Regions from separate parts of the Streptomyces sp. BK79 genome, predicted to be linked through region 1. Evidence: riboswitches for the same ligand, from Rfam matches in the RefSeq annotation. Region 1 holds a riboswitch; each other region holds the start of a gene.
The links. Region 1 has a riboswitch for cobalamin ahead of ACFIF2_RS12655 (cobalamin biosynthesis protein). Riboswitches for the same ligand answer to the same signal wherever they lie in the genome.
Positions count from the first base shown of each region.

Region 2: another riboswitch for cobalamin. It lies ahead of ACFIF2_RS17175 (energy-coupling factor ABC transporter permease); the one in region 1 lies ahead of ACFIF2_RS12655 (cobalamin biosynthesis protein).
Region 3: another riboswitch for cobalamin. It lies ahead of ACFIF2_RS28055 ((2Fe-2S) ferredoxin domain-containing protein); the one in region 1 lies ahead of ACFIF2_RS12655 (cobalamin biosynthesis protein).
Region 4: another riboswitch for cobalamin. It lies ahead of ACFIF2_RS16250 (ribonucleoside-diphosphate reductase subunit alpha); the one in region 1 lies ahead of ACFIF2_RS12655 (cobalamin biosynthesis protein).

Region 1 is NZ_JBHVOC010000008.1:224,108-228,866, reverse strand. It holds gene ACFIF2_RS12670 (class II aldolase/adducin family protein) at 263-958, opposite strand; gene ACFIF2_RS12665 (anion permease) at 1,183-2,418, shown strand; gene ACFIF2_RS12660 (hypothetical protein) at 2,453-2,674, shown strand; cobalamin riboswitch at 2,836-2,978, shown strand; gene ACFIF2_RS12655 (cobalamin biosynthesis protein) at 3,092-4,057, shown strand; gene ACFIF2_RS12650 (cobyric acid synthase) at 4,054-4,759, shown strand, end outside.
Region 2 is NZ_JBHVOC010000012.1:162,517-167,275, forward strand. It holds gene ACFIF2_RS17160 (energy-coupling factor ABC transporter ATP-binding protein) at 1-698, opposite strand, end outside; gene cbiQ (cobalt ECF transporter T component CbiQ) at 695-1,444, opposite strand; gene ACFIF2_RS17170 (energy-coupling factor ABC transporter substrate-binding protein) at 1,445-1,786, opposite strand; gene ACFIF2_RS17175 (energy-coupling factor ABC transporter permease) at 1,783-2,478, opposite strand; cobalamin riboswitch at 2,508-2,692, opposite strand; gene ACFIF2_RS17180 (potassium channel family protein) at 2,746-3,378, opposite strand; gene ACFIF2_RS17185 (chloride channel protein) at 3,375-4,736, opposite strand.
Region 3 is NZ_JBHVOC010000024.1:166,961-171,719, forward strand. It holds gene ACFIF2_RS28045 (LacI family DNA-binding transcriptional regulator) at 1-926, opposite strand, end outside; gene ACFIF2_RS28050 (endonuclease/exonuclease/phosphatase family protein) at 1,015-1,980, opposite strand; cobalamin riboswitch at 2,202-2,327, shown strand; gene ACFIF2_RS28055 ((2Fe-2S) ferredoxin domain-containing protein) at 2,390-2,776, shown strand; gene panD (aspartate 1-decarboxylase) at 2,921-3,343, shown strand; gene ACFIF2_RS28065 (GNAT family N-acetyltransferase) at 3,377-3,721, shown strand; gene ACFIF2_RS28070 (aspartate/glutamate racemase family protein) at 3,787-4,425, shown strand.
Region 4 is NZ_JBHVOC010000011.1:197,625-202,383, forward strand. It holds gene ACFIF2_RS16235 (GntR family transcriptional regulator) at 411-1,175, shown strand; gene ACFIF2_RS16240 (DUF3311 domain-containing protein) at 1,311-1,568, shown strand; gene mctP (monocarboxylate uptake permease MctP) at 1,565-3,175, shown strand; cobalamin riboswitch at 3,265-3,423, shown strand; gene ACFIF2_RS16250 (ribonucleoside-diphosphate reductase subunit alpha) at 3,547-4,759, shown strand, end outside.

The DNA.
Region 1 (4,759 bases):
CGGCCGAGTCCCGGAGGCAGGCCGGCTGAATCGCGGAGGCGGGTCGGCTGAATCGCGGAGGCGGGTCGGCTGAGTCGCGGGGCGGGGTTCGGCTCGGGTGCCGTGCGTTCGGTGTCCTGGCCGGGGGTGGGGGCGGGTCAGGGGCCCTGGCCGGAGGGCGGGGCAGGGGTCCCGGCCGGAGGGCGGGGCAGGGGTCCCGGCCGGAGGGCGGGGCAGGGGTCCCGGCCGGAGGGCGGGTCAGGGGTCCCGGCCGGAGGGCGGGTCAGGGGTGCTGGCCGTAGTTGTGGAGGCGTTTCGTCGCCTCCGTCAGCTGGGCGGGGGTCAGGAGGGACGGGGTGTGGTTCGGGACGGAGGAGGCGGTGAGCCAGAGGCGGCACATCCACTCGAGCTGGGCGGTGCGGTCGTAGGCCTGGTCGAGGGAGGTGCCGTAGGTGAGCGTGCCGTGGTTCTGGAGGAGGCAGGCGGTGCGGTCGGTGAGGGCGGCGAGCACGGAGCGGGCCAGTTCCTCGGTGCCGTAGGCCGCGTAGGGGGCGACCCGGACGGGGCCGCCGAGCGCGGCGGTCATGTAGTGGACCGGCGGCAGCTCCGGGACGAGCAGCGAGACCGCCGTCGCGTGCACGGCGTGGGTGTGGACGACGGCCCGGGCGTCCGTGGCGCGGTACACGGCGAGGTGCATGGGCAGTTCGCTGGTCGGGACCAGCGTGCCGAGCACCTGCCGGCCGTCGAGGTCGACGCCGGTGATGTCCGACGGGGCCAGACGGTCGTAGGGGACACCCGAAGGGGTGACCAGCACCGTGTCGCCGACGCGCACCGAGACGTTGCCGGAGGTGCCGACCACGAGCCCCTCCGCCACCGTCCGCCGGGCCGTCGCGACGAGGGCCTCCCAGGCGTCCGCGACGGCCGGCTCCCCGGCCCCGCGATCGTCCTCGCCGACCCCGTTGACCCGCGAATACGTCACACTCACCGTCTCCTCCCTGGCGCCCCGCGCCCCCTCGCACCGCCCGTCGACCGTGTCTGGCGGCGATCCTGCCAGGCACGTCTCCGGAGAGCATCGGACCGGGCACGCAGAGGGAGGCGGCGGTCCCGGTTCCGGTCACCGCGAAGCCCTGCTCAGTTCATCTTCCGTTCACTCTGGTTACCTACGTTCGTCCAGCCAATGACCTCGAACGATTGCCTGGGTAAATGGAAAGCTTCTCGCTGATCCTCGCGATTGTGGTGGTAACCGCACTCGCGTTCGATTTCACGAACGGTTTCCACGACACCGCGAACGCGATGGCAACGACCATTTCGACCGGTGCGCTCAAGCCCAAGGTGGCGGTGGCGATGTCCGCCGTCCTCAACCTTGTCGGCGCCTTCCTCTCGGTGGAGGTCGCCAACACGATCTCCAAGGGTCTCGTCGACGAGACCGGCATCCGTCCCGAGGTCATCTTCGCGGCCTTGGTCGGCGCGATCCTCTGGAACCTGTTGACCTGGCTGGTCGGACTCCCGTCCAGCTCCTCGCACGCCCTCATGGGCGGCCTGATCGGTGCCGCGATCGCCTCGGCTGGCGTCGGCGCGGTCCACGGCGACGTGCTCGTCACCAAGGTGCTCCTGCCGGCGATCGCCGCCCCCCTCGTCGCGGGCATCGCGGCGATGCTCGGCGCGCGGCTGACCTACAAGCTCGGCCGCAAGGCCGACGGCAAGGCCGCCGCGAAGGGCTACCGCGCCGGGCAGATCGCCTCCGCCGGCCTGGTCTCGCTGGCCCACGGCACCAACGACGCCCAGAAGACGATGGGCATCATCACCCTCGCCCTGGTGGCCGGCGGCGCCCTCGCCCCCGACTCCGACCCGCCCATGTGGGTCATCCTGTCCGCGGGCATCGCCATCGCCCTCGGCACCTACCTCGGCGGCTGGCGCATCATCCGCACCATGGGCAAGGGCCTGACCGACCTCCAGCCGCAGCAGGGCTTCGCCGCCCAGACCAGCGCCGCGACGGTCATCCTGGCCTCCTCCCACCTCGGTTTCTCCCTCTCCACCACGCACTCGGTCTCCGGCGCGGTGATGGGCGCGGGCCTCGGCCGCAAGGGCGGCGTGGTGCGCTGGTCCACGGCGACCCGGATGTTCGTGGCCTGGGGCCTGACCCTGCCGGCCGCGGCCCTGGTCGCCGCGATCGCCGAGTGGGTCTGCGGCCTGGGCGACTGGGGCACCGGCCTCGTCGCGGTCTTCCTGATCGCCTCCAGCGCCGCCATCTGGAAGATCTCCCGGCGTGAGGTCATCGACCACACCAACGTCGTCGACGACGCCGAGCAGTCCGGAGTGGTGACCCAGGCGATGGCCGCCGTGTCCCCGCCCCCGGCGGGCGTGAGCGAGGACCTGACGGCCACCATCCCGGCCGCCGAGTCCGAAGCCAAGACCCCGTCGGCCACCACCACCGTCTGAGCCCGCTCCCCGGGTACGAAGGAAGCGAACCTCCATGAGCATCGACTGGGCAGCCCTCGGCTCCGTCTTCGGGGTCAGCCTCGTGGCGACCGTGGTCCTGGTGGGCCTGTTCACCCTCGGCATCGTCGGCCTCTCCCGTCAGGAGCGCGCCGTCGCCCAGGGCGGCTCCGCCGGCCTCGCGGTCACCGGCGCCTACGCCTGCTTCGCCGCCTGCGCGGCGGCGGTGGCGTACGGCATCTACCTGATCGTCGCCTGACCGCCGGTCTCCGCACCGACGGCCCACCACGCGCGCACTCCTGAGGCGGGGCGCGGGACGGACTCCACCGTCCCGCGCCCCGCCTTCGCGTGGACCGGCGCGCACCGGCGGTGTGTGGGGCTTCGCACACTCCCCCCTCGCTGGTCAACGGCAAGTTGACGGGTGTTCGCGGGCCGTGGTGGACTGCCGGAGCCATTACGGCGGCACGAGAGGAAGCCCGGTGCGAATCCGGCGCGGTCCCGCCACTGTGACCGGGGAGCAGATCCCCGGCAGCCAGGAACTCTCACCGCCGGTCTCTTCGAACCAGGGCGCGGACACCCTGAGTGAGGACATATCGCCATGCGCGGCTGCCGTTCCAGGTACAGCGGACCCCGGTCCACCAGCGACACGCTCCCCCGCCCCGCGGCCGGTTGAGCCGTGCGCGCCGAACGCGTCTTCGCGTACGGCGCCGCCGCCGGCCTCCTCGGTGACCTCCTCCTCGGCGACCCGCGCCGCGGACACCCGGTCGCCGCGTTCGGCCGTGCCGCCGGTGCCGTGGAACGGGTGCTGTGGCACGACCACCGGGGCTGGGGCGCGCTGCACACCGCCGTGTGCGCCGGTGGCGCCGCCGCCCTCGGCCTGGCCGCCACCCGCGCCGTACGCCGCTCCCCCGCCGCCTCCGTCGCGCTGACCGGCGCCGCCACCTGGGCCGTCGTCGGCGGGACCTCGCTGGCCCGCGAGGCGCGCGCCATCGGCCGGGCCCTGGACGCCGGGGACGTCGAGGCCGCCCGGGCGCGGCTGCCGCACCTGTGCGGACGCGACCCGCAGGCGCTGGACGCGGACGGGATCGCCCGGGCCGTCGTGGAGTCCGTCGCCGAGAACACCTCGGACGCGGTCGTGGGCGCCCTGGTGTGGGGCGCGGTGGCCGGGGTCCCCGGGCTGGCCGGCTTCCGGGCCGTGAACACGCTGGACGCGATGGTCGGCCACAGGTCCCCCAGGTATCGCCGCTACGGCTGGGCCTCGGCCCGGCTCGACGACGTCGCGGGCTGGCCGGGCGCCCGCCTGACCGCCGTACTGGCCACCGTGGCGGGCGGGGATCCGCGGGGTGCCGTACGGGCCTGGCGCGCCGACGCCGGACGGCATCCGAGCCCCAACGCCGGTCCCGTGGAGGCGTCCTTCGCGGGCGCCCTGGGCGTGCGGCTCGGCGGGACGCTCTCCTACGGCGGGCGGGTCGAGCACCGGCCCGTCCTCAACGGGGCGGCGGGACGCGCCGTCCGGGCCGGTTCCGGCGACATCGACCGGGCCGTGCGGCTCTCCCGGCGCGTGGGCTGGCTGGCGCTCGGCGTGTGCGCGGGCGCGCGGCTGCTGGCCCGCCGGTCACTCACGAAGGGACGTACGTCATGAGCGGTGGCCTCCTCGTCGCCGGCACCACCTCCGACGCCGGCAAGAGCGTCGTCACCGCCGGGATCTGCCGCTGGCTGGTGCGGCAGGGCGTGAGGGTCGCGCCGTTCAAGGCGCAGAACATGTCGCTCAACTCGTTCGTGACCCGGGAGGGCGCGGAGATCGGCCGGGCGCAGGCCATGCAGGCGCAGGCGTGCCGCGTGGAGCCGACCGCACAGATGAACCCGGTGCTGCTGAAGCCGGGCGGCGAGCAGAGCAGCCAGGTGGTGCTGCTGGGCAAGCCGGTCGGCGAGATGAGCGCCCGCGGCTACCACGGCGGACGCCAGCGGCAGTTGCTCGGCACGGTGCTCGACTGCCTGGCCGCGCTGCGGGGCACGTATGACGCGGTGATCTGCGAGGGGGCGGGCAGTCCGGCCGAGATCAACCTGCGCCGGACCGACATCGTGAACATGGGGATCGCCCGGGGTGCCGGGCTCCCCGTCCTCGTCGTCGGCGACATCGACCGCGGGGGCGTCTTCGCGTCGTTCTTCGGCACGGTGGCGCTGCTGGCGCCCGAGGACCAGGCGCTGGTCGCCGGGTTCCTCGTCAACAAGTTCCGCGGCGACGTGTCGCTGCTGGAGCCGGGCCTCGACATGCTCCGGGACCTCACCGGGCGGCCGTCGTACGGCGTGCTGCCGTTCCGCCACGGGCTCGGCATCGACGAGG
Region 2 (4,759 bases), on a different contig from region 1:
GTGTCCGTCGGGCCGGTGTGCACCCCGGCCGGGGTGAGCAGGGCGGCGTCGTCGGACCAGCGCAGGGCGAGGTCGACGTCGTGGGTGGCCATCACCACGGTGGTGCCGCCCGCGCGCAGGCGGCCCAGGGTGGCGAGCAGCCGTTCCTGGCCGTCCGGGTCGAGCCCGGCGGTCGGCTCGTCCAGGATCAGCACCCGGGGCCGCATCGCGACGGCCCCGGCGATCGCGGTCCGTTTGCGCTGCCCGTACGACAGCAGGTGGGTGGGCCGGTCGGCGAGCGCGGCGATGTCCAGGGCGTCCAGCGCCTCCCCGACCCGGGACCTGACCTCGGCGTCCGGCAGGCCGAGGTTGAGCGGCCCGAAGGACACGTCCTGCGCCACCGAGGCCGCGAAGAGCTGGTCGTCCGGGTCCTGCACCACCAGTTGCACGGTGGTCCGCAGCCGCGTCAGCCCCCGCCGGTCGTACGTCACCGGCTCCCCGTCGACCGTCAACGTCCCCGCGCCGGGCCTGAGTCCGCCGCTGAGCAGCCGCATCAGCGTGGTCTTGCCGCTGCCGTTGCGGCCCAGCAACGCGAGGGCGCGCCCCGCGACCACGGCGAAGTCCAGCCCGGTGAGGACGTCCGGGCCCTCCTCGTACGCGAAGGACACGCCCCGCAGGGCTACCGGCGCCGGCTGAGCCGTCCCGACGGTCTCGCTCACGACAGCGGTCCTTCCAGTACGAGGGTCAGGGCGGCCAGCGCCGCCAGCAGCGCGACGCTCGCCGCCGTGAACGGCACCGAGACGCGGGCCTCGGGCACCAGGACGCGCAGGGTGCCGTCGTACCCGCGTCCGGCGAGCCCGTGCTGCAACCGCGCCGCCCGGTCGAAGGCCCGCACGAACGCCGTGGCCCCGAGCCCGCCCAGCGAACGCCAGGCGGCGGCCCGGGTGGTGTGCCCCAGGCGCGCCGCCTGCGCCTCGCGGATCCGGCGCACGGAGTCCAGCAGCAGGAAACTCATGCGGTACGTCACCAGCGCCACGTCCACCACCGGCGCCGGCACCCCCGCCCGCACCAGGCGGGGCAGCAGGTCGGACATCGGCGTGGTGAACGCGAACAGCAGCACCCCGAGGGAGGCCGCCGAGGTGCGCAGCAGCAGCTCACCGGCGCGCACCGCCCCGCCCTCCGCCACCGTCAGGAACCCGTCCGCGCCCCCCACCCGCACCAGCAGCGGCAGCGCGCCCGTCACGCAGAAGCCCAGCGGCACCCGGTAGGCCCGCCACAGCCGGCGCCGGGGTACGCCCGCCGGGCCGAGCAGCACGGCGAGCGCCGTCACCAGGACCAGCGCCGCGCCCGGCCAGGGCGGCAGGGAGACCGCGAGGACGGTCAGACCCAGCCCCAGCACGGCCTTGTCCACGGGGTGGCGACGGCGCCAGCGGCTGCTGTGCGCGGCCGCGTCGATCGGCAGCACTCAGTCCCCTTCGGGCGCGTCCCGCCGGGCGGCCGCGGCCGCCCGCTCCTCGCCCTGCCGCCGGCCCCGGCGCAGCCCGAAGTAGTACGCCAGCACACCCGCGCCGAGCGCGGCCTGCACGGCGAACAGGGCCGACTCGATCTCCCCGGACGGCGGCTCGTACAGCGGCGAGAACCACGGCTCGTAGTCCGGCTCGATCTCCGTGATCGCCGTCTCGGCCTCGGCGTCGGCCCCGGCGAACGGCTCCTCCTTGTGGTCGCCGAGCCCCAGCACCAGCGGCAGCACCGCCAGCGCGGCCACGGCGAGCAGCAGCAGGGCGTTGATCTTCGCGTTGCGGCTCATCGGGCCACCGCCTGCTTCTCCGTCCGGGTCTTCGCCGACAGCACGCCCAGCCGGGCCAGTTCACCCTTGCTGGACTGCACCAGCAGCCGCATCACGAGCACCGTGAGCAGGCCCTCGCTGACCGCCAGCGGGATCTGCGTGACGGCGAAGATGGACCCGAACTTGCCGAGCGCGCCCAGGAATCCGCTGCCCGCGTCCGGGAAGGCCAGCGCCAGCTGCACGCTGGTGACGCAGTACGTGGACAGGTCGGCGACGAACGCCCCGCAGAACACGGTGACCATCAGCGGGACGTCGTAGCGGCGCAGCAGCCGGTAGACGGCGTAGCCGGCCCAGGGGCCGGCGATCGCCATCGAGAAGACGTTGGCGCCCAACGTGGTCAGCCCGCCGTGGGCGAGCAGCAGCGCCTGGAAGAGCAGGGTGATGGTGCCCAGGACCGCCATGACCGGCGGCCGGAACAGGATCGCGCCCAGGCCGGTGCCGGTCGGGTGGGAGCAACTCCCGGTGACCGACGGCAGTTTCAGGGCCGACAGGACGAACGTGAAGGCTCCGGCGGCGCCGAGGAGCAAGGTGCTCTCCGGGTGCTCCCTGACCTCACGGGTGAGTGACCGGACTCCGTGGACGACGAACGGCGCGGACGCGACACCCCAGGCGATCGCGTGCGCCGGTGGCAGAAAGCCCTCGGCGATGTGCATGGCTCAGCAGACCCTCTCCAGCACCTCGTGGATGGACGACGCGCCTTGGCCGGTCTCCTGGCTTACGGGTACCACCGCCCGTGCTCCGCCTTCCCGGGTCCTAGGACCCAGTGGCTGCCCCTGAGGGCCGGAGCCGGACTTCCCGATTCACAGTGGCGAGGGCCGCACCGGCATCACACCGGATTTCCCGTTCACCAAGGCGTGGCGACAGTAGTGCTCCCACCGGTGCGGTGACAAGCGGGCCTCGGGTCCGGCGGCACCCCGCCGTCACCCGTGCCGGTCTTGTCCTGCCTGCCGATCCTGCCCGTCCTGCCCGCCCTGGCGGTCCTGTCCGGCCTGCCCGTCCCGCCGGTCCTGCCCGTCCCGCCGGTCCCGTTCCGGCCGCCGGACCACCATGTCGCGCATCCGCTGCGCCAGCGCGGTCGCGGCGGCGGTGAGGAACACGAAGCTGTACACGATCTGAAGCACCGTCACGACCCGTGCCGACTGGCCGTGCGGGGTGATGTCGCCGTAGCCGACGGTGGCGAGGGTGACCACCGTGAAGTACAGGGCGTCGACGCGGGTGCCCAGACCGGTCAACTCGCCCGGTGTCTTGGCGAGGGCGTAGTAGGCGGCCGAGAAGACGTGCACGGACAGGACGATGAGCAGGGTGATGACCACTCCGGGCCGGGTGTTCGGGCGGTTGACGAGCACGTGGCGGATCTGCCGGAGCAGCAGCGCGGCCACGACGGTCAGCAGCAGGGCGAACAGCAGCCAGCTCAGCACGGGCCGCCGCGGGCCCAGGTGGTCGAGGGGGAGGAGGAAGTAGGCCGCGACCACGGCCGCCGCGACACCGGCCCGGACGAGCCAGGGCAGGCCCGCACGCCGGCCGGCGGCCGGCCGGTCCGCCCGGCGCCTCATCGCGGCGTCTCCCGGGGCTCCGCCGGGCCCTCGGCGGCCTTCGGCCCCGTCCGCCTCACCAACTGCGTGACGACGAAGGCGACGACCGACGCGGTGACGATCAACGGCATCTGGTCGTACGCCTCCCCGCCCATCAGCAGCACCGCCAGCACCGCGCTGGTCAGCGGCAGCCCGGTCACCGCGGCGGCAGCGGCGGAGATGCCGAGGGCGAGGGCCGGGGTGGTGCCGAAGCCGGGCAGCCCGGAGCAGGCCACGGCCGTCGCCGTGCCCAGCAGGACGGCCGGGAAGATCGGGCCGCCGCGCAGACTCCCCAGCGCGATGCCCCAGGCCAGCCCCTTGCACGCGACCAGCGCCACCAGCGCGCCGACGGACCAGGCGTGCGGGTGGGCCGCCAGCTCGCCGAGGGTGGCCTGACCGGACAGGGCCGCCTCCGCCGGGGAGCGGCCGGTGATCAGGGCGTACGCGGCGAGGCAGACACCGACCGCGGTGGCGCACAGGACGGTGCGCGAGGCCGTGTGCCGCCCCGTCCAGGAGACGGTGCGCCGGCCCAGTTCGCGGGCCGCCGTGATCAGCACCGCGATCAGCGCCGCCGTCGGCACGCCCCACAGGAAGTCGCCGGCGTCCGGATCGGTGCCCGGCGGTACGTCGTGCAGGGCGAGGGCGCCGATCTTCAGGCCGGTCCATTCACCGAAGCCGGTGAAGACCAGCGCCCCCGCCGCGCTGGCCAGCAGACAGGGCAGCAGCAGGGCCACCAGCTGCGCGCCGGCGAGCCCCGCGCCCTCGATCAGCAGGACGGCCGCGGCCACCGGTCCGCCGAGGATCGTGGAGATCGCGGCGGTGGAGCCGGCCGTGGCCAGGACGGCGCGCGCCCTCGGGTCCCCGGTCGCGCGTGCCCGCCGTACGGCCAGCAGGGCGAGCCCGCTGCCGACCGCCATCAGCGGCGCCTCGGGACCCAGCACCACGCCGAGCGGCAGCGTCGCGAGCGCCGCCAGCACGGCGCCGGGCAGCGCGCGCGGGCCCACGGGCGCGCCGCCCAGCCCGTCGACCGGCAGGTGCCCGCCGCCCCCGGGCATCCGGGTCACGATCGGCGCCAGGATCAGCCCGGCCAGCACCAGCGCGGGCAGCGGCCACCACCAGGGCGGGGCGTCGTAGCCGGCCGCCTCGGGCAGCGACGTCCACACCCAGTGCTGGAGTTCGTGCTGGAGGCCGACGAAGAAGAAGCACGCCAGCGCGATGGGGACGCCCAGCAGCACGCACAGCAGCAACAGCCGCAGGTAGCCGGGGCTGAGCACGGTGCGCCGCAGGGACTGCTCGGCCCGGCCCGGGGACGCGTTCGCGGGGGCGGGCTGCGTCGTCACGGGCCCTCCTCCGTCCAGCTCGG
Region 3 (4,759 bases), on a different contig from region 1:
TGGATCTGGGCGCAGAGGAGGTCGACGGCGGCGCGTCCCATGGCCTCGATGGGCTGGCGGACGGTGGTGAGCGGGGGTTCGGTGCAGGTCATGAAGGCGGAGTCGTCGTAGCCGACGACGGAGACGTCCCGGGGTACGGCGAGTCCTCGCCTGCGGGCGGCGCGTACGGCGCCGAGGGCGAGGGGGTCGCTGGCGCAGATGATGCCGGTGACCCCGCGCTCCAGCAGACGGGACGCCGCCGCCTGGCCGCCCTCAAGGGAGAACATCGACCGCTCGACGAAGTCGCCGGACAGCTCGACGCCCATGGCCTTCGCCGCGTCCCGGGCGGCGGCCAGCTTCCGGCGGGAGGGGATGTGGTCGGAGGGGCCGAGCACCAGGCCGATCCGCTCGTGCCCCAGGGAGACCAGGTGGCGCCAGGACTGCTCGACGGCCACCGCGTCGTCGCAGGCGATGCACGGGAAGTCCAGGTTCTCGATGGACGCGTTGATCAGCACGACCGGGATGTTGCGCTCCGCCAGCAGCCGGTAGTGGTCGTGCGGGGCGTCCGCCTGGGCGAACAGCCCGCCGGCGAACACCACCCCCGACACCTGCTGCTGGAGCAGCAACTCGACGTAGTCGGCCTCGGAGACGCCGCCCTTGGTCTGGGTGCACAGCACCGGCGTCAGCCCCTGCTGGGCCAGCGCGCCGCCGATGACCTCGGCGAACGCCGGGAAGATCGGGTTCTGCAGCTCGGGCAGCACCAGCCCCACCAGCCGCGCCCGCTCGCCCCGCAACTGCGTCGGCCGCTCGTATCCCAGGACGTCCAGCGCGCTCAGGACGGACTGGCGGGTCGCCTCGGAAACCCCCGGCTTGCCGTTGAGGACCCGGCTGACCGTGGCCTCGCTGACCCCAACCTTCTTCGCCACCTGAGCAAGTCGTCGCGTCACACACGAAAGGCTAACGCAAGCCCCGCAAGCGGCTTGCTCTCCGGCTCCCTCGAGCCGGGTCCGTCCGGCGGCGCGGCGTACGCCCCGTTCATCCCAGTCCGATCCGGGCGGCGACCGGGAGGTGGTCGCTGCCGGTGGCGGGCAGGACGCGGAGGTGCCGGACGGTCGCGGAGCGGGCCATGACCTGGTCGATCCGGGCCAGCGGGAAGCCCGCCGGGAAGCTCAGCGCGACGCCCCGCTCGGCCACGTCCAGGCGGCTGGTCAGCGGATCCAGCGCGCGGTCGTCGACCGTGCCGTTGAGGTCGCCCAGCAGGATCACCCGGCTCAGCCGCTCGGCCGCGACGGCGTCCCCCAGCAGAGCGGCGCTCTCGTCGCGCCGGGACGACGAGAACCCGCTCGCCCCGACGCGGACCGACGGCAGATGCGCGACGTACACGGCGACCGCACCGCGCGGGGTGCGTACCTCGGCCCGCAGCCCGCGGCTCCACTCCCCGGTGATGCCCCGGGGTCTGATGTCCAGCGTCCGGGCGTCGGCGAGCGGATGCCTCGACCACAGCCCGACCGTGCCCCGGACCGCCCGGTACGGGTAGTCGGGCGCGAGCGTCCGCTCGTACGCGTCGAGTGCCGGGGGCACCAGTTCCTGGAGCGCGATGAGGTCGGGCCCGGCGCCGGCGAGGGCGCGGGCCGTGCCGGCCGGGTCGGCGTTCTCGTCGCTGACGTTGTGCTGCACCACGACCAGGTCGGCGGTGCCGGGGCCCGGCGCGGGCAGCAGCAGACCGCCGAAGAGGTACGTCCAGGCGGCCACCGGCAGGAGCAGCGCCACCAGCGCGAGGGCCGAGCGGCGCACCAGCGCCAGGACGAACAGCACCACGACCACCGCACCGAGCCACGGCAGGAACGACTCCAGCAGACTGCCCAGCCCGCCCACCGCGTTGGGCACCACCCCGTGGCACAGCAACAGAACGGCCGTCAGCACCGCCGCCGCCGCGACCCCCCGCCCACGCCCCCGGCCCAACCGGCCCACCAGGCCCCGCACATCCACCCGATCCCGCATCGCTTCCCGTCCGCTCGTCCTCCTGCCCCAGGACGAGTGATCGAGTGTGACCGGTTCCGGTCGTGTCCGGAGGCCACCGGCGGGCGAGCGGACACCGGACCGCAGGACGCCCGGTCGCCGAACTCGCCGACGAGGAAGACCTGTCTGCTGACATTCGCCCGGACCGCTGCCGTGCGGACGACCGCGCGATGGAATGATGGCCGGCGACAAGGCGACGGCGGACGAGGAAGCCGGTGTGAACCCGGCGCGGTCCCGCCACTGTGATCGGCGAGCGCTTCCCGACAGGCCACTGCCCGATGCCGGGTGGGAAGGCCGGGACGCGCCTCGACCCGAGAGCCAGGAGACTCACGCGGTCGCCTCCTCCGCGAACCACCGGGGCGGATCTCCCCGGAGAGAGGGAAGGCGCGCCATGCCCGCACCACCCGTGGAACCGGTACCGTGCCGCATCGTCGTGTGCCGGGACTGCTGCTGCGGCAGCCCCAAGGTGACCGGTGTCGACCACGCCGCCCAGACCGAGCGCCTGCGCGCGGCGGCACCCGTCCGTGTCTCCGCGTGCCTCGACGTGTGCGACCAGGCCAACGTCATCGTCGTGCAGCCCTCCGCCGAGGGCCGCGCGGCCGGCGGACGGCCGGTGTGGCTGGGCCTGGTCAACGACCCCGGGGCGACCGAGGACATCGTCGCCTGGGTCCGCGCCGGCGGCCCCGGCGTCGCGCCCCTGCCGGACATCCTCGACCTGTACACCTGCGCCCCGCCCGGGCGCCGCGCCGCCGCGCGTGGAGTGCCGCGCGTGGAGTAGCGAGGGGAGCCGTCGAGGGGCGGGTGTGGTGTGGATCCCGGAACGCCCGGGACGGCTGACCGGGCACACGAACCGAGGTAGTCTCCGAAGAACGCCCTTGACCCGCGGACGCGGGCAGGGAGCAGACGAATCGGGAGTTTCTTCGTGTTTCGTACCATGTTCAAGTCGAAGATCCACCGCGCCACCGTCACCCAGGCCGACCTGCACTACGTCGGCTCGGTGACCATCGACGCCGATCTGCTGGACGCCGCCGACCTGCTGCCCGGCGAGCTGGTGCACATCGTGGACATCACCAACGGCGCCCGCCTGGAGACGTACGTCATCGAGGGCGAGCGGGGGTCCGGAGTCGTGGGGATCAACGGGGCCGCAGCCCATCTCGTCCACCCCGGCGACTTGGTGATCATCATCAGCTACGCTCAGGTCACCGACGCCGAGGCGCGGTCGCTGCGACCGCGGGTCGTGCACGTGGACGGCGGCAACCGTATCGTCGCCCTGGGCGCGGACGCGTCGGAACCGGTGCCCGGTTCGGACCAGGAACGCAGCCCGCAGGCCGTCGCGTCGGCCTGACGTACCGAATCTGCGCGGACTAGGAGCGTGGCCGTGAGCGACATCGAGATCCGGGACGACCGGGCGGCGGGCCGCCTGGAGGCGATCGCGGCCGGCGAGGTGGTCGGCCGCATCGAGTACTTCGTCCTGGACGCCCCCGAACGGGCCCTCGTCCCCGTGCACACCGTCGTCGAGCCGGACCACGAGGGCCAGGGCATCGCGGGCTCGCTGGCGCGTGAGCTGTACGCCCTCGCGCGCGGTGAGGGCGTGGTCGTCGCCCCGCTGTGTCCGTACGTCGTGAAGTGGGCCGAGCGCCACCCCGACGAGGCGCCCGCGGCCGACCCCGAGCTGCTGCGTGCGGCCAAGGAGTGGCTCGTGGCGCACCCTGAGCGTTTCTGAGCGGTTCGGGACCGCCCTGCCCGGACTGACCGCGACAAGACGACATAGCGACAAAGGAGACGTGCGTGCTGGCGCTGCTGCACACCTCGTCCATGCACGTCCCGGTCTTCGACGCCCTGCGCGACGAGGCGCACCCGGGTCTGGAGCTGCGGCACCACGTCGATGCCGAACTGCTGGACCGGGCCAGGCGCGACGGGCCGGAGGCGGTGACGGACGCCGTCCGAGCCGTGCTGCGGCGGGCCGTCGCGGAAGGAGCGCGGGCCGTCCTGTGCACCTGCTCCACCATCGGCGCGGTCGCCGAGGCGGCCGGCGCCGGGGCCGGTGTGCCGGTGCTCCGCGTCGACCGGCCGATGGCGGCCGCCGCGGTGGCCGCCGGTCCGCGCGTCGCCGTCCTCGCCGCGGTGGAGAGCACCCTCGCGCCCACGGTCGCGCTGATCGAGGAGGAGGCCCGGCGTGCCGGCCGTCCCGTCGAGGTGCGGACCCGAGTGGTCGACGACGCCTGGTCGCGGTTCGAGACCGGCGACACCGAGGGCTACGTGAAGCGGGTGGCCGAAGCGGCCGACGCGGTCACCGACGCCGACGTGATCGTCCTGGCCCAGGCCTCCATGGCGCCGGCCCGGGAGTCGGCCGGGACCGCGGTTCCCGTGCTGGCCAGCCCCGCGCCGGGACTGGCCGCCGCCGCCGCGGCGGCACGTCTCGCGTGACGCCCGCCCGCTCCGTGCTCGGTGCCGCGCCCGCCGTCCCCGGTTCCCGGGCTCGTCGTCGGCCCCTCGGCGACCCTCGTCGGGCATCCCGCTTGCGCCACTCGGGCCACCCCGGACCCACCCGATCGTGCGGGGGAGTGACTGCGGAGGCGGACCTCGGGTAGGCGGGGGACAAGTCCAGAGCCGATGTCGACCGACTGGCCGGAGGACAGCGCCATGACGAACCCGTATCCGGATCCCGTCCCGCCCGGGCCCACCCCGGGACCCACTCCCGGACCCGACCCGGAGCCGCAGCCGCACCCTGACCCGGTGCCGACCCCGGGCCCCGGCCCGG
Region 4 (4,759 bases), on a different contig from region 1:
CGCGGTTGCTCGTCGACGCGGACCGCCCATGGGGCCGGGACCTGGACCAATGGTGTAGACCAGTAGGGGGAGCTTGGCCCAGACCAATAGGGCTGTCAAGGGTGTTCCAGCACGCTCGTTGCGTCCGTGATGCGACCGAGATATGCAGGGACCTTTCATTGCGCAAGCGGCAGTTCGGACGGACCGGGACCGGGTGTACCACTGCCCGCCGAACGACCTGCCGGTACGGTTCCGAACGCACGTACCAGCGAGGTCCGGCGGCGCTGTGGACTAGACCAACAAGGGCCCCGGAGGTATACAGAAGGGATCACGGAGCGTGCGGGACCATGCCGGCACGCGGCCGTGCCACGATGTGGGCCGTGGCCGACAGGGATCGGTCGCTTCGGCACCCGGAGCCGGGAAGGCAGAGCATGAGCACCGACGTCAGCAGTGCGGAGAACGAGGGTGGGGCGACCGTCCGTACCGCGCGCGTGCCCAAGTACTACCGACTGAAGAAGCACCTGCTCGACATGACCCGGACCCAGGCGCCGGGCACGCCGGTCCCGCCCGAACGCACCCTGGCCGCCGAGTTCGACACCTCGCGCACGACCGTCCGCCAGGCCCTCCAGGAACTGGTCGTCGAGGGCCGCCTCGAACGCATCCAGGGCAAGGGCACCTTCGTCGCCAAGCCCAAGGTGTCGCAGGCCCTGCAACTCACCTCCTACACGGAGGACATGCGGGCCCAGGGCCTCGAACCCACCTCGCAGCTGCTGGACATCGGGTACATCACCGCCGACGACCGGCTCGCCGGGCTGCTGGACATCACGGCCGGCGGACGGGTGCTGCGCATCGAGCGGCTGCGCATGGCCAACGGCGAGCCGATGGCCATCGAGACGACCCACCTCAGCGCCAAGCGCTTCCCGGCGCTGCGCCGCTCCCTGGCGAAGTACACGTCCCTCTACACCGCGCTCGCCGAGGTGTACGACGTCCACCTCGCCGAGGCCGAGGAGACCATCGAGACGTCCCTGGCCACCCCGCGCGAGGCCGGTCTGCTCGGCACCGACGTCGGCCTGCCCATGCTCATGCTCTCCCGGCACTCGCGGGACCGGACGGGCCAGCCGGTGGAGTGGGTGCGCTCGGTGTACCGCGGCGACCGCTACAAGTTCGTGGCCCGCCTGAAGCGGCCCCAGGACTGACCGGCTCCCCGCCCCACCAGCCCCGACGTTGCGGTTGGGGACCGATATGCGGACGAGGTCTTCCGCTCTCCCGGCACCGTCACCTACATTCCTGCGCACTGTACGAGGTGATCAGCTAGGGGACGGAGCCGCCTCATGTCACAAGCCCCACCAGTGAGCAGAGGGCCGGTGGTGACGCCGGTGCGCGTCGTCATCGGCGTCTGTCTCTTCGCGCCGTTCGTCGCCATGATCTGGGTCGGTTCGTACGCGAAGACGGACCCGGCCTTCATCGGCATCCCGTTCTTCTACTGGTACCAGATGGCGTGGGTGCTGATCTCCACCGCGCTGACGATGGTCGCCTACAAGCTGTGGCAGCGTGACCAGCGCGCCCGCCGGGAAGGCGGGGCCAAGTGAACGACGGCGTGAACGGCGTCGCGCTCGCCGTCTTCATCTTCTTCTTCCTGCTCGTCACCGCCATGGGCTTCCTGGCCGCCCGCTGGCGCAAGGCCGCGAACGACCAGAGCCTCGACGAGTGGGGCCTCGGCGGCCGCTCGTTCGGCACCTGGGTCACCTGGTTCCTGCTGGGCGGCGACCTGTACACGGCGTACACCTTCGTCGCCGTACCGGCGGCGATCTACGCGGCGGGCGCGGCCGGCTTCTTCGCGGTGCCGTACACGATCCTGGTCTACCCGCTGATCTTCACCTTCCTGCCGCGGCTGTGGTCGGTCTCCCACAAGCACGGCTACGTGACGACCTCGGACTTCGTGCGCGGCCGGTTCGGCTCGAAGGGCCTGTCGCTGGCGGTCGCCGTCACCGGCATCCTGGCGACGATGCCGTACATCGCGCTCCAACTGGTCGGCATCCAGGCCGTGCTGGACGTGATGGGCGTCGGCGGCGGCGAGGACACCAACTGGTTCATCAAGGACCTGCCCCTGCTGATCGCCTTCGGTGTGCTGGCGGCGTACACCTACTCGTCGGGGCTGCGCGCGCCCGCGCTGATCGCCTTCGTGAAGGACACGCTGATCTACATCGTGATCGCGGTGGCCATCATCTACATCCCGATCAAACTGGGCGGCTTCGACGACATCTTCGCGGCCGCGGGCGACAAGTTCACCGAGTCGGGCAACGGCGGACTGGTGCCGGACCACGGCGGCCAGTGGACGTACGCCACCCTGGCCCTCGGCTCGGCGCTCGCGCTCTTCATGTACCCGCACTCGATCACCGCGACGCTGTCCTCGCGCAGCCGTGAGGTGATCCGGCGCAACACCACGATCCTGCCGCTGTACTCGCTGATGCTGGGCCTGCTGGCGCTGCTGGGCTTCATGGCGATCGCGGCGGGCGTGAAGGTGGAGAACGGGCAGCTGGCGATCCCGCAGCTGTTCGAGACCATGTTCCCGGACTGGTTCGCGGGCGTCGCCTTCGCGGCCATCGGCATCGGCGCGCTGGTCCCGGCGGCGATCATGTCGATCGCGGCGGCGAACCTCTTCACCCGCAACATCTACAAGGACTTCATCAAGCCGGACGCCACCCCGGCCCAGGAGACCAAGGTCTCCAAGCTGGTGTCGCTGCTGGTGAAGGTGGGCGCGCTGGTCTTCGTCCTGGGCATGGACAAGACGGTCGCGATCAACTTCCAGCTGCTCGGCGGCATCTGGATCCTGCAGACCTTCCCGGCCCTGGTCGGCGGCCTGTTCACCCGCTGGTTCCACCGCTGGGCGCTGCTCGGCGGCTGGGCGGTCGGCATGGTGTACGGCACGGTCGCCGCGTACGGGGTGGCCTCACCGACGCAGAAGCACTTCGGCGGCTCCTCCGACGAGATCCCCGGCATCGGCGAGATCGGCTACATCGGTCTCACCGCCTTCGTGCTGAACGTCCTGGTCACCGTGGTCCTGACCTTCGTCCTGCGGGCGGCCAAGGCCCCCGACGGCGTCGACGAGACCAAGCCCGGCGACTACACGGCGGACGCGGGCGACCCGGGTGTCGAGGTGGAGCTGCCGCCGGCCACGGCGGGCACCTCGCACTGACCCCTGACACACGGCGGGCCGTCGGAGGATCCGGCGGCCCGTTGTCGTGCCCGCGGACATCGGGACACAACATCTGGGGGTGGTCGCCGGGCCCGGCACAAGATGTATGCTCGTGCTCGCTGTCGCCGCAGGGGAATCCGGTGCGAATCCGGAACTGTCCCGCAACGGTGTACTTGTGCGTGTTCGCGTCTTCACGTGTCTACGCACGGGCTTGAGTCCGAGGACCTGCCGACAGTGCGCCCGGCCGTCCCGGTCCGGGTGCCATGACGTCCGGGCCTCGTGGAGTGGGCCGGTGGACGCGACGCCGCGTGCGCTCGTGAGCTGCCCCCTGCCCTCCGCCAGGTCCCGTGCCGAGCGAGGGAGTGCCCCACGTGACCATCGCGCCAGCCGACCCGGCTTCAGCGGCCCCGTTGTCGACCACCGCTTCAGCGACCCCGGTGGCCGAGGAGTCCGACGGGCCCGGTGCCGCCCTGCTGCGGACCCTGACCGGGCTGACCGCCGACCTCCCCGACGCCGACCCCGGCCGGGTCGCCGCCGCCGCGCTGCGCGGCCGGTCCGCCCGCGCGGACGAGGCCGAGCTGCGCGAACTCGCCACCGAGGCGGCGGCCGGCCTGATCTCCGAGGACCCGGTCTACTCCCGGCTGGCCGCCCGGCTGCTGACCCTCGCCATCCGCGCCGAGGCCGCCTCCCAGGGCGTCACCTCCTTCACCGGGTCGGTCGCCGCCGGCCACCGCGAGGGCCTGATCGCCGACCGCACCGCCGCGTTCGTCCGGCTGCACGCGGACCGCCTCGACGCGCTGACCGACCCGGCCGCCGACGACCGCTTCGGCTACTTCGGCCTGCGCACGGTGTACAGCCGCTACCTGCTGCGCCACCCGATCACCCGCAAGGTCGTCGAGACCCCCCAGTACTTCATGCTGCGCGTGGCCGCCGGTCTCGCCGAGGACGACAGCACCAGGTCCGCCGACGAGGTCGCCGCCCTGTACGGGCTGATGAGCCGCCTCGACTACCTGCCCTCCTCCCCCACCCTCTTCAACTCCGGCACCCGGCACGCCCAGATGTCGTCCTGCTACCTCCTGGACTCCCCGAAGGACGAGCTGGACTCCATCTACGACCGCTACCACCAGGTCGCCAACCTCTCCAAGCACGCCGGCGGCATCGGCATCGCCTACTCCCGCGTCCGCGCCCGGGGTTCGCTGATCCGCGGCACCAACGGGCACTCCAACGGCATCGTCCCGTTCCTGAAGACGCTCGACGCCTCGGTCGCCGCCGTGAACCAGGGCGGCCGGCGCAAGGGCGCGGCGGCGGTCTACCTGGAGACCTGGCACGCGGACGTCGAGGAGTTCCTGGAGCTGCGCGACAACACCGGCGAGGACGCCCGCCGCACGCACAACCTGAACCTGGCGCACTGGATCCCGGACGAGTTCATGCGCCGGGTGGACGCCGACGGGCCGTGGTCGCTGTTCTCCCCCTCCGACGTGCCCGAGCTGGTCGACCTGTGGGGCGAGGAGTTCGACGCGGCGTACCGCGCGGCGGAGGCGGCGGGGCTGGCCCGCAGGACGCTGCCCGCCCGTGAGCTGTACG